DNA from 4 places in the Janthinobacterium sp. BJB304 genome. Region 3 is predicted to be linked to each of the others. Evidence: predicted binding sites of a transcription regulator. Region 3 holds the regulator's gene; each other region holds the start of a gene.
What was found. Region 3 encodes sigma-54, which starts transcription at its own class of promoters, with help from an activator protein. Its sites were predicted from a motif close to TGGCANGNAANCTGCTTT; they were not measured.
Positions count from the first base shown of each region.

Region 1: CSQ95_RS19585 (PEP-CTERM sorting domain-containing protein) is a predicted target of sigma-54. The motif match lies at 1,297-1,314, and genes of this name have one in related genera.
Region 2: CSQ95_RS00460 (EDSAP-1 family PEP-CTERM protein) is a predicted target of sigma-54. The motif match lies at 1,098-1,115, and genes of this name have one in related genera.
Region 4: pedF (cytochrome c-550 PedF) is a predicted target of sigma-54. The motif match lies at 1,480-1,497, and genes of this name have one in related genera.

Region 1 covers NZ_PDZN01000016.1:167,736-170,990, reverse strand. Annotated here, with positions in the region: gene CSQ95_RS19595 (hypothetical protein) at 1-596, shown strand, start outside; gene CSQ95_RS19590 (TIGR00730 family Rossman fold protein) at 608-1,153, shown strand; gene CSQ95_RS19585 (PEP-CTERM sorting domain-containing protein) at 1,502-2,095, shown strand; gene CSQ95_RS19580 (YgjP-like metallopeptidase domain-containing protein) at 2,256-2,768, opposite strand; gene CSQ95_RS19575 (KGG domain-containing protein) at 2,949-3,255, opposite strand, start outside.
Region 2 covers NZ_PDZN01000001.1:95,299-98,553, forward strand. Annotated here, with positions in the region: gene CSQ95_RS00445 (dodecin) at 1-127, shown strand, start outside; gene CSQ95_RS00450 (hypothetical protein) at 143-454, opposite strand; gene CSQ95_RS00455 (hypothetical protein) at 617-991, shown strand; gene CSQ95_RS00460 (EDSAP-1 family PEP-CTERM protein) at 1,203-2,195, shown strand; gene CSQ95_RS00465 (LytR C-terminal domain-containing protein) at 2,265-3,255, opposite strand, start outside.
Region 3 covers NZ_PDZN01000006.1:122,375-125,629, forward strand. Annotated here, with positions in the region: gene CSQ95_RS09190 (enoyl-CoA hydratase/isomerase family protein) at 1-442, opposite strand, end outside; gene hpf (ribosome hibernation-promoting factor, HPF/YfiA family) at 579-938, opposite strand; gene CSQ95_RS09200 (RNA polymerase factor sigma-54) at 1,008-2,486, opposite strand; gene lptB (LPS export ABC transporter ATP-binding protein) at 2,491-3,246, opposite strand; gene lptA (lipopolysaccharide transport periplasmic protein LptA) at 3,246-3,255, opposite strand, start outside.
Region 4 covers NZ_PDZN01000039.1:4,881-8,135, forward strand. Annotated here, with positions in the region: gene CSQ95_RS28350 (RtcB family protein) at 1-367, shown strand, start outside; gene rtcA (RNA 3'-terminal phosphate cyclase) at 384-1,403, shown strand; gene pedF (cytochrome c-550 PedF) at 1,534-2,019, shown strand; gene CSQ95_RS28365 (ABC transporter substrate-binding protein) at 2,045-2,878, shown strand; gene CSQ95_RS28370 (TonB-dependent receptor) at 2,936-3,255, opposite strand, start outside.

The DNA of each region.
Region 1 (3,255 bases), on a different contig from region 3:
GCCTGGCCGTCGGCGTGCCTGGTTATGCGGTGGCGCACAAGGCCACCTGCATCTATGCCACGCACCTGGAAGGCAACGACAGCCAGAAACTCGACATGTACGAGGAAGTGGCCGAGCGCTGCGAGCGCCAGCAGAGCGAGCAGCCGGACAATCCGGCCGGCTACTACTGGCATGCCTACAGCCTGGGCCGCTACGCGCTCGGCACTTCCGTCGTCAAGGCCCTGGCGCAAGGCATGGGGGCGCGTGTGCGCAATAGCCTGGACCGCACGATGACGGTAGCGCCCATGCATGCGGAAGCGCATATCGCGTTTGGGATTTATCATACGGAAATTATCGACAAGGTCGGCGTCATGATAGGGGGGCTGACCTATGGCGCCAACAAGGAAGACGGCTACCAGCACTTCAAGACGGCGCTGGCCCTGACGCCATATTCGGCGTTGGCGCACAGCGAATATGCGCGCGCATTGAATATGCTCGATGGAAAGAAAAAGCTGGCGGAAGCGCTGGCCTTGTATGAAAAGGCGGCCGAGTGCGTGGCACTGGACGCCAAGGAACGCCTCGAAGTCGAGGCGGCGATCGATGAATTGAAAGGGTAGGGACGACTGTGATCAAGGCTTTATGTGTGTACTGTGGCGCCAACGCGGGCGTCTCGCCGGACTATGCCGTGGCGGCGCGCGAACTGGCGCGCGTGCTGGTGGCGGAAAATATTTCGCTCGTGTATGGCGGCGGAAAAGTGGGCCTGATGGGCGTGATCGCCGATGAAGTGCTGCGCCTGGGCGGCGAGGTGACGGGCGTGATTCCCACCCAGCTGGTGGAGCGCGAAGTGGGCCATATGGGCTTGACGCGCCAGTTCATCGTGAAGGACATGCATGAGCGCAAGGCGATGATGGCCAGCCTGTCCGATGCCTTCATCGCCATGCCCGGCGGTTATGGCACCCTGGAAGAACTGTTCGAGATGCTCACATGGGCCCAGCTGGGCTTGCATGCCAAGCCCATCGGCCTGCTCAATGTCGACCGTTTCTATGATGGCTTGATTGCTTTCGTGCAAAACGGCAAGGAGCAGGGTTTCATCCGTCCGCAGCACGCGGCGTTCCTCAATGCCGACGCCGATCCTGCAGCGCTGGTGCAGCGCCTGAAGGAGTGCGCGCCGTAATGCCGTTTTCGCCTGGCGGTGCGTATGCCGCCAGGCAACTATTTTCCCTGCCGCTTGCAAGGGCCATGCAGTACGCACTGCATGGCTTTTTTATTTCTGCATGGGAAAATTGATCGGGCCTGATGAGTTAATTAATAAAAATATGGCAAAAAAATTGCAGTGGTAGCATGTTTTTTTGAAAATGAAGATGCTTTTTAAGCATGGCTGTGGTCTACTGGCATGGTTCAAACGTTAGGAATATCGGACACCGACGAGCGTTGTACAGACTCCCAAAAAAGGTGCCGGTCCATTTCAAGTTGCCACAACCACGCTACTTCATCATCTCGAAAGGATGCTATTTTGAAACCTATGACCCTCTTGCGAGCGACCGCTGTCGCCGCCATTCTGGCCAGCGCTGGCGGCGCCCACGCACAAACCACCATCATCGGCTTCGATCCGCTGGAACAACCCGGCTACTTTGGTTCCGTGTTCAAGTCCTACTCCGAAGGCGGCTACAACTTCGACAGCAGTTTCGGGCTGCTGAGCTCGGCACACCAGAATAGCCTCGCCTACGCCGGTTCGGCCGGTCTCGGTGCGACGCTCCTGTCGACGACGACCCTGAGCCGTGCCGATGGCGGCGCTTTCTCGCTGAGCTCGATCAGCCTGGCCGACTTCGTGAGCTTGCCCGGTTCCTTTGACGTGACCTTCGTCGGCCACCAGGTGGGCGGCGGCACGGTGAGCCAGACCTTCACCCTCGGCGGCGGCCACACCTTCGCCGACTACACGTTTACGGGTTTCAGCAATCTGTTGTCGGCAACGTGGAAGGAAGGCGCCTTGCATACCTTCCAGGTCGACAATATCGCCGCTAGCGTGAGCGCCGTGCCGGAACCGGCCACCTACGGCATGCTGCTGGGCGGTTTGGGCCTGCTGGGCTTCATGCTTCGCCGCAAGAACGCCGCCTGAGCCTGAGCATGGCGCCGGCCATGCCGGCGCGCCTGTAAAAAAGCCGCCCGTTTACCGGGCGGCCATGCTGACTAGCCAGCGCACTCGAACAATGCCGCCCAGTGTATGCCGGGCGGCATTTTCACGTGGACTTCATGCGCAGGCCGTCATGCGCAGCAGTTCATGACCACAGGCGCTGGCCTGACAGGTCGAGCTGGGTCAGGTACAGGCGCACGTCGAATTCGTACTGGTGGTACTGCGGTTCCATATATGTGCACAGCTTGTAGAAGGCCTTGTCGTGCTGCTTTTCCTTGACGTGCGCCAGTTCGTGCACGGCGATCATGCGCAGGAATTCCAGCGGCACTTCCTTGAACATGGTCGCCACGCGGATTTCATGTTTGGCCTTGAGCTTGCCGCCCTGCACGCGCGAGATCGAGGTATGCAAGCCCAGCGCATGCTGGATCACATGGATCTTGCTGTCGAACGCCACTTTGTTGATCGGCTCGGCATTGCGCAGGAATTCATTCTTCAAGTCCTGCACATATTGGTACAGCGATTTGTCGTTGCGCACATCGTGTGCGTTCGGGTAGCGTTTTAATAACACTTCGCCCAGTTTGTCTTGCGCGATCAGTTGCTGCACTTGCGCTTGCGTTTGTTCGGAATAGGCGCTCAGGTATTTCAGGGATGGCTGCATGCGGGGAGGGGCGGGACGTGGCGCGGAGGTGTCGGTAAGGCGAGAATGTACCATACCGCCGCGCCCCGCGCTGCGCCAGCCCTTGCACGGAGCCGCCAGGGCCGCCCCGTGCCTTCCCGCGCCAAGCCGTGCGTTACCGGGCTAAGCCGCTCGCTCGGCCCGGCAAGTCCTGCAGCCCGGTCAGCCCTTGTCGTCTTCGTCCTTGCCGCCCTGCTGGCCGGTGCCGCCGCTGCGCCCCGCCGTGCTGCTGCGGTTTTCATTGGCGCGCTGGGCAGATTGCCGGCTTTCGCCGCCTTTCCTGCCGATTTCCGCCATGTGTTCGCGGTTGCGGCTGACGGCTTCACCACCTTTCTGCCCGGCACGGCGTGCTTCTTCCGAGTCGAATTCATGCGCCGTGCCTTTTTGATGGGCTGCCTGGCCGCCCTTGCTGGCAATTTCGCGTTGCTGTTCCTCATTCATGGCGGCGAAACCGCGCTTGCTCGTGCCT
Region 2 (3,255 bases), on a different contig from region 3:
TGCCAAGGCGGCGCTGACGGTCAAGCACATGGACTGGTATGAAGTGACGGAATCGCGCGGGCATATCGTCGATGGCAAGGTGGCGCATTTCCAGGTCACGCTGAAGGTCGGCTTCCGGCTCGAATAACGTACTGCGGCGCAGTCACCGCCGCCCGACCGTTCCCCGGCTCTCCAGCCACTCCCGGCCGCCGGCCTCCAGCGCGGCCTCGATCACCTTGTCCGGCAAGCTGTAGACGGTCGCCCAGCTGGCCCGGCCATCCTGCGTGTTGGCGGGAAAGCTGTGCGTCTCGATCGGCCAGTGGTATTTGCGTTTCAGCGCCTTGACGATGGCGGCCAGGGAGACGCGGCCTTGCAGCGGTTCGGCGCCGGACTGGTCGCGGTTCGACAGCAGCACGGCCAGGACCTGGCCGCGGCCCGTGCGCGCGCCGGGGAAGGTGGGGATTTTGTTTGCCATGGCCTATTTTACCGGGCAATGATCGGGCGAGAGGTGATGTGCCGCACCTTTGATCTGGCGCAAGCGGCGCAGTGACTTTACGGCCACGATGGACATTCCGCCAGGCGTGCCAGCGCCCCTCTGCCAGCCTGGGCCTATCATCATGGGGCACAGGAGCCTATCATGCACAGCCTGAACATCCACGCCATGCAATGGCAGCCCGTTGCCGATATTTCCGCCGTCGATCCGCTGCTGCCCGAGGATCTTGCCTGCTTTCGCGAACTGCGCGATGTGCTGCAACGCTATGGCGCGCTCGACCGCTTCGGCATTTCCCTGATCCACCGCCATTTCGACATCGCCGACGACGAGGAACTGATGGAATACACGGATGCGCAAGCACGCACCCTGACGGTAAAACCTGTCAAGAAAAGCGACATCGACTGGCAGCACACGACGATTACCAACTGGAAATTGACGGAAGGCGAGGAAGTGGCGCGCATCGGTTGCGGTTGCGCGCGCAATTCGGGCGGCCACCTGGGCTATCACCGCGGTACCTGAGGCTGGCCGGCGCTGCCCGCCAGGCGGCGTCGGCCTTTCTTACACTTTACCCTCTCCAGCTCAGCCCGCTTTACGCAAGTGTTTGATTCAATATGCTTTTCTTGTGTGGCACGCAAGCTGCTTATCACTGTCTACGAGATGAGTCCAGGCAAGCCATTCTGGATTCTTTGTCCCCCGGATTTCCCGAGACTGACTACGATAAGAGGCTGCGATGAACGTCGATCACACACGAAACAAGACCCTGGGCTGGCTGGGCGCACTGGCGGCGGCGAGCCTGCTGGCCAGCGGCCAGGCGCAGGCCGGCGCGTACGGCCTGGCCGTCAACGAATTGAACAATTTCCGTATCACCACCAGCGCCGGCGCGCTGTCGCTGGCTGGCGCCAACCGCAATGCCAGCGACAGCGCCTTTTTCGAAGGGGGCGTGGCCGTCAATCCGCGCGCCGTCAATACGGGTCCGGCCGCCAACGCCGATGTGCTGCAAGTATGTTCGGGCGGCGGCTGCAGCGGCTTGCCGCAAAACCACTACGCGCCCAGCCCCAGCTCCACCCTGGAGTTCGCCCGCGGCGATGCGCACGCCTTCGGCAACATGCTCAACGGCACCGGCTCGACCGTGAGCGCCGTGGCGGAAGCACAGCGCAACACGGTGGGCGCCGCAACGGCCACGGCCGGCGACACGCTGACCGGCTCCGTCAACCTGACCCTGTCGAGCGCCGGCTTCATCACCTTCAGCTTCATGGGACGGCGCGACCTGCGCACCAGCGTGACGACCATGGGCGACAAATCGAATGTGTCGATCATGGACATCTTCAATATCTCGTGCAATGCCGCCAGCCCCGCCGGCTGCCTGTCGCATGCGAACGCCGACGGCGTGATCTTCCAGTTCGCGCCTGATGGCGACGCCAGCAATGGCAGCGACATCAACGGCAACCATACGGTCGGCAGCCTGGACCCGTTCAGCCTGAACATGACGGCCGGCACCAACGACCCCGCCACCGGGCGCGCCTTCACGAACGGCTTCGCGATGTTTTCCCTGACCTCGAATTTCGCCCTGCCCGCCGGCAGCTACACCTTGAATTTTTCCAAGTCCACGCGCACCGATATCGTCGTCATCGATCCCTTGCAAGTGCCGGAGCCAGGCACCCTGTTCCTGCTGGGGACGGGATTGGCCGCCCTCGCCTTTACGCGCCGCCGCCAGGCTAAATAAGCACTGGCACGCTCAAAAAAACGCGGCGCCCGCAAAAGGCGCCGCGTTTTTTATGCCAGCCGATGCGTGTTAACCTAGCCGTGCCAGCGCCTGGCGCGCCAGCTGCAATTGCTGCAGATAATAGCGGTGCAGCATGGCGGGGTCGCTCAAGTCGCGCCCCAGTACCAGGCGCAGCTCGCTGGCGGGACAGTCGGCGGCCTGGGTCTGCACCTGCGTTCCCAACTGGCGGGCCAGCTGGCGCGCCGCCTGTTCCTGCGCGGGCCGGTATTCGACGCGCGTGCGCGCCACCTGGAAGCTGGCTTCATTGGCCAGGCGCACCACCTGCACGGGCGCTCCTGCCAGACTGCGCGCCAGCGCGGCGGCCAGGCCCGGCACGCCGTTGCCGTTGACAATTTCCAGGCGCGGACGCGGCGTGCCAGCCACAGGCGCAGGCGCAGCCGGCACCAATGGGCTAACGGTCAGGCTGCGCACCGCCGCCGGCACGCGTCTCAGGCGGGCCATGCCATCGCTCTGCGTGATCTCCACGCGCGCCATGGCGGGCGCATCGGGCACCGGCGCGGACACGCCCTGCGGCGCCGCCTCGCCGCGCAACAAGGCCAGATCGCGCCGCACATCGTGTTCCTGCAAGCTGGCCGCCTGGCGCCGCATGACGGCGGCGCGCTCGTGCTGTCCCAGCCGTTCCAGTACCTGCGCCAGGTGCTGCCAGGCCAGCGCATTGAGCGGATCGAGCAGACACGCCTGTTCCAGCACGGGCAAGGCTTGCGCGTCGCGGCCGCTTAAATAATAGGCGTGGCCGAGATTGCTGAACAGATAGGCCTGCTGCGGCTGCCGTGTACCCGCCTCCTGCGTCAAGGCCAGCCAATGGGCGATCGCCGCGTCATGCTCGCCCCGCTGCGCGTGCAGCACGGCCAGTCCGTTGCGCGCGTTCACGTGGCGCGGCGCATGGCGCAGGGCTTGCTCATAGGCCGCCTGCGCCGCGGGCAGGTCGCCCCGCTCGACATGCTGGCGCCCCGCCGCATAGGCGGCATCGGCGTCAGGCCACTGCGGCGCCGGTGCATGG
Region 3 (3,255 bases):
GGCCGATATTGACTTCCGGCATGGCCATGCGCGTGCGGCCCGTGACGATGCGCAGGCGGTTGCCGGGCCCCGCTTGCGCCACGCCCATGCCGCCGCCCATCACCACCCCATCCATGACGGCGATATACGGTTTCGGATAAAAATGGATCAAATGATTTAAAGCATATTCTTCCGTAAAGAAATCTTCCAGCAAGGCGCTGCCGCCCTGTGGCGTGGCCAGGCCAGCGTCGTAAAAGAAACGGATGTCGCCGCCGGCGCACAGGGCTTTTTCGCTGCTGGAGCGGATCACCACGGCGTCCACCTGCGGATCGTCGCGCCAGGCCAGCAAGGCCGCGCTCAGGGCGCGCACCATCTCCAGCGACAGGGAATTCAAGGCTTTCGGACGGTCGAGCACGATGTGGCCCGTGCGGTGGCGGATGGAAATCTGGACGAGGTCGCTCATGGCAGGCAGGAAAGAAGTGAAAGTGCCAACATTTTAGCGCCTGCGCGGGGAACATTGCGTTCGACAGCTACGGGCGCAAAAAAGGGCGCAATGTGCGCCCTTAGTTGATCACAGCCGGTTGAAAGTCGCGGGCCGCTTAGGCGGGGGCGAATTCTTCTTCCGAACTGTCTGGCAGATGCTTGATCGCCTCTTTACCGTGCCCTTGCACTTTGGTTTTGTATTTCATCACTTGCCTATCGAGCTTGTCGATCAGGGTATCGATTGCGGCATACAGGTCGTGCGCCAGGCTTTCCACATAGACAGTTTTGCCACTCAGACGCAGGTTGACTTCGGCCTTTTGACGTTTTTCTTTCTCTTTGAGGTTATCCACGGTCAGAATCACGGCGATATCGATAACTTGATCGAAATGACGTTTCACGCGCTCCAGCTTCGTTTGTACGTATTCACGGATGGCTGGTGTCACTTCGAGATGATGTCCGCTGATGGTGAGATTCATACACACTCCTAAAGATGATCGGGTTCGTGCGGTCCATCGTATCCGGCCCGCAGAGGAACCGAAAAAAACTTACAAACACTTACGCAGGCTCACTGGCGGAATTTTTAATGCTTCCCGGTATTTGGCAACAGTACGTCGCGCAATCACCATGCCTTGTTCCCCCAGCATGTCCGCAATCTTACTGTCGGATAAAGGATTTTTAGGGTCTTCTGCTCCTGTCAGTTGCACGATCAATGCCCGTATCGCCGTCGATGACGCTTCGCCCCCCGCTTCGGTGGCGACGTGGCTACCAAAGAAATATTTCAACTCGAACATGCCGTGCGGGGTCAGCATGTACTTTTGAGTTGTTACCCGCGAGATAGTACTCTCGTGTAAACCCAGTGTATCAGCTATTTCACGGAGCACAAGGGGGCGCATGGCAACGGCTCCATGCGAGAAAAAGTTCTTTTGTCTTTCTACTATCGCCTGCGCCACGCGCAGAATCGTGTCGAAGCGCTGGCGCATATTCTTGATCAGCCACTTGGCTTCCTGCAACTGTGCACCCATGGCGCCCTCGCCCTTGCCCTGCTTGAGCAAGTTGGCGTACATGGCATTGACGCGCAGGCGCGGCATGACGTCGTTGTTCAGGGTCACTTGCCAGCCATTGCGCGCGCGCTTGACGACGACGTCGGGCACCACGTAATCGGACACGTCCGCAGCGAACACGGCGCCCGGATGCGGGTTGCACTGGCGAATTACCGTCTGCGCTTCACGCAAGTCTTCATCGTCGCAATCGAGGGCTTTTTTCAGCTTGTTGAAATCGCGCTGGGCAAACCAGGCCAGGTGCTTTTCCACGATGACGAGGGCCATGCGCCGCGTCACCATGGCGATGTGCGGCAAGCGCTTGATTTGCAGCGCCAGGCATTCGGACGCATTGCGCGCGCCCACGCCGGGCGGATCGAAACTTTGCAGCAGCGACAAGGCCGTGCGCATCTCGTCGGCATCGATTTCCAGCTCTTCCGGCAGGCGCGCCAGGATGTCGTCGAGCGACTCTTCCAGGTAGCCATTGTCGTCGAGCGCGTCGATGATCAGCTCGACCAGCGCGCGGTCGCGCAATTCGAGCACCGTCACGCGCATCTGCTCCATCAGGTGTTCGCGCAGGGTGCAGTGATGGGCCTCCAGTTGCGGGCGGGAATCTTCGTCGTCGGGCGCCTTGCCCCGGCTCGCCTCGCTCCAGTCGCTGTCGCCGCCATCCGCGGCGGCCGGGCCCTCGCCCGCCTCGCCGTCAAAGGTTTCCGCTTCGGCCGGCGCCGCGGGCGCCTCCTGGCCTGGCGGCTGGGGCGGCGCTTCGGCCGGCGCGGCCGTGGAGCTCAAGGCCCCGTCGGACAGCAGGCGCAGCGAACGGTCGAGCGGATCGTCGAGGCGCTCGAGCAAGGGATTGTCCGTCAGCAGTTGCTCGAGTTCCTGGTGCAATTCCAGAGTAGACAATTGCAACAGGCGTATCGATTGCTGCAACTGCGGCGTCAGTGCCAGGTGCTGCGAAGTGCGCAGCTGCAATGATTGTTTCATTGGCTTACATGCGGAAGTGTTCGCCCAGATAGACCCGGCGTACCGACTCGTTCGCGATGATGTCGTCGGGGCGTCCCGACGCCAGTACCGAGCCCTGGTTGATGATGTAGGCACGGTCGCAAATACCCAGCGTCTCGCGCACATTATGATCGGTGATCAGCACGCCGATATTGCGCTCCTTCAAGAAGCGCACGATGCGCTGGATCTCGATCACGGCGATCGGGTCGACGCCGGCGAACGGTTCGTCGAGCAGCACGAAACGGGGATCGGTGGCCAGGGCGCGGGCGATTTCCACGCGGCGGCGCTCGCCGCCCGACAGGGACAGCGCCTGGTTCTCGCGCAACTTTTCAATCTGCAAGTCGGCCAGCAGTTTATCCAGGCGTTCCTCGATCTCGGCCTTCTTCAAAGGACGGCCTTCGACGGTCTGGATTTCCAGCACGGCGCGGATATTGTCTTCCACCGTCAGCTTGCGGAACACGGACGCCTCCTGCGGCAGATACGACAGGCCCATCTGCGCGCGGCGGTGGATCGGCAGGCTGGAAATGTCCACGCCGCTGATGTCGATGCTGCCGCCATCCGACGGCACCAGGCCGACGATCATGTAGAACGAGGTGGTCTTGCCGGCGCCGTTCGGGCCCAGCAGCCCCACCACTTCGCCGCATTCGACTTGCAGCGAGACATCATGCACGACTTGCCGCTTTCCATAGGTTTTCTGCAGTCCGCGAACGATCAGGGTGCTGCCGCAACGGGTATTGTCCATTATTTCGTT
Region 4 (3,255 bases), on a different contig from region 3:
GCGCCACTTCGGCAAGGACGTACTGGTCACGCGCAAGGGCGCCGTCTCGGCCCGCGCCGGCGAACTGGGGATCATTCCCGGTTCCATGGGCGCGAAGAGTTTTATCGTGCGCGGCAAGGGTAATGCGGACAGTTTCCATAGCTGCAGCCACGGCGCGGGACGCACGATGAGCCGTACGGAAGCGAAGCGGCGCTTCAACCTGGACGACCAGATCCGCGCCACGCAAGGCGTGGAATGCCGCAAGGATGAAAACGTGATCGATGAAATTCCAATGGCCTACAAGGATATCGATGCGGTGATGCTGGCACAGCGCGAGCTGGTCGATGTCGTGCATATCCTGAAGCAGGTAGTTTGCGTCAAAGGTTAATAGAAAGAAAGTACAGATGATAGAAATTGATGGAGCGCAAGGTGAAGGCGGTGGACAGATTTTGCGCTCGGCGCTGAGCCTGTCGATGATCACGGGACAGCCGTTCCGGCTGACGAATATTCGCGTGGGGCGGGACAAGCCCGGCTTGCTGCGCCAGCATTTGCTGGCCGTGCAGGCAGCGACCGTCATTTGCGGGGCGCGCACGACGCCGCTGGCGCTGCGCGCGTCGAGCCTGGAATTCGTGCCTGGGCCCATTCGCGGCGGCGATTACCGCTTTGCCATCGGCAGCGCCGGCAGCTGCACCCTGGTGTTGCAAACCTTGCTGCCGGCTCTGCTGCATGCGGATGGGCCGTCTACCGTGCGCATCAGCGGCGGCACGCACAATGCCATGGCGCCGCCCGTGCATTTTTTGCAGCGCGCGTATGGCCGCATCCTGGAACAGATGGGCGCCGAGGTGGAGATTACGCAGCAGCGCTATGGCTTTCATCCCGCAGGTGGTGGCGAGGTGCTGGCCACCGTGCAACCGTGCCAGCGTTTGCGGCCCATTTCACTGCTGCAGCGCGGCGAGCGGAAGGCCGGGTATGCGGAAAGCGTGGTGGCGGGCGTGCATGTGAACGTGGCGCAGCGCGAGCTCGAGCGTGTCGCCGACGGCATGGGCTGGAGCGGCAAGCAGCTGCGTCTCGTCGGCTTGCCGGCGGAGCAGGGACCGGGCAACGTCCTGTTGCTGACATTGGAACATGAGCACGTCACGGAAGTATTTACGTCGTTCGGCGAAAAGCACTTGCTGGCCGAATCCGTGGCCAAGCGCCTGTTGAACGAGGTGCGCGCCTATCTCAAGACGGACGCGGCCGTGGGCGAGCACCTGGCGGACCAGCTCTTGCTGCCGATGGCGCTGGCCGGCGGCGGTAGCTTCAGTTGCAACAAGGTGTCGCAGCATGCGTTGACGAATGCGGACGTGATTGCCCGCTTCTTGCCCGTGCGTATCACTTTCGAGCAGCAGGCGCAGGGCAGCATCTGCACGGTGGCCGCCGCCTGACGCGCGCGGTGACACAATCGCTGTTGCAGCTGTTCCAAATTGATACATGGGCGGCCCGATGTGGGGCATATACGCATGGCATGGCATTTGCTCTTCTTGGATATTCACTAAAAAAACCAAGGAGACCAGCATGACCTATTCCATCCGTACTCTGCTCGGCGTGGCCGCCGCCGGCGCCGTTGCCCTCACCTCCCTGCTGACCTTGCCGCATGCCTATGCGCACGGCAATGTCACGCCGCAAGGCGTCGACACCACGGGCTTGCCCAAGGTGGGCGACAAGTGGCTTGAGCAAAACCCGTATCGCGGCAACAAGCTGGCCCTGACGGTGGGCACCTCGGCCTATAACCAGAATTGCGCGCGCTGCCACGGCATCGAAGCCATTTCGGGCGGCATCGCGCCGGACTTGCGCCAACTGGACCGCGATTGCTTCGGTATCAAGAATGAGACAAAGAAACAGGCGTGCTACAAGGAAACGGATAATTATTTCCTGGCGACCATCCGTCACGGTAAAGTGCGTAATGGTGCCGTGTACATGCCGCCGTTCGAGGGCGTATTCAACCAGGAAGCGATGTGGGCCATCAAGACCTACCTGGAAACCCGCCGCGAGTCTAATTAGGTCGAACTGATAACGAAGGAGTTCCATGCGTTCATTTCAACTCCGTGGCGCGCGCGCGATGCTCTCGCTCGCTTGCATGGCGCTGTGCGCGGCCGCGCCGGCGCGCGCCGATTGGCAGAAAGTGCAGCAGTCGGGCAGCCTGAAGGTGGCTGTGTATAACGAGCTCGCGCCGTTTTCCGACAAGGGCGCGGGCATCGATATCGACATCGCCGAAGCGCTGGCGAAAAAGCTGGGTTTAAAACTGAGCTTGCTGCCCTTTCCCGCCGGCGAAAACCTCAACGACGATTTGCGCAATATGGTGTGGAAGGGGCATTACCTCGGCTATGGTCCCGCCGACGTGATGCTGCACGTGCCGGTCGACAAGAAATTGATGGCGGACAACGACAAGGTCGAGATATTCGCCCCGTATTACGTGGAAACCGTGCGCCTGGCCCGCAGCGCGCAAGCCGTGCCGCAATTCGATGGGGTCGCTTCGCTGGCGGGCAAGCGTATCGGCGTGGAAAAGGTCTCGATCGCGGCCATGCTGATGTTGGGCGAAGACAATGGCAGATATCGCGACGATGTGCGCATCTTCGATACGGCCGCCGAAGCCTTGCAGCAATTGCAGGCTGGCCAGCTCGACGCCGTGTTGGCGAACCGATCGGAAATCGAGTCGGTGCTGAAAAGCGATCCTGCTTTCCCCTTGAGCGAAGTGGCGTTCGCCCGCTTGCCGCGTGCCGGCTGGGCCGTGGGCCTGGCCGTCAGCAAGCAACAGCTCGACGTGGCCAAGTTACTGCAGGGGGCCATGAACGAGATGGCGGCCAGCGGTGAATTGAAAGCCATCTTCGAGAAGCATGGCGTGAAGGAAGCGCGGCCCTGAAGTAGCTTGCTTGAGTTGAAAAGCCCGCGCATCGGAAGAGGCGCGGGCTTTTTCTTTTTAGAAATTATATTGGGCGCTCACACCTAACAACCAGTTACGGCCTGGCGCCGCTTCATAGTAGCGCTTGTTGCTGTCGCCGACGATGACGGAGCCCACGTAGGTCTTGTCGAAAAGATTATTCAGGCGGGCAAACTCCTTGAAGCGCCAATTCCCTACGTTTTGCTTGGCGTTGAAGCGGGCATTGAACACCGTGTAGCCGGGTGCCGGCTTTTCGATGTTGCTGTCTTCCGCGTAGACCTGGTTGCTGGCCACGCTTTCCAGTGCCGCGCCGAAACGGTCGAGCGTGTCTTTCCAGGCCAGTTCCGCGAACAGGTTGG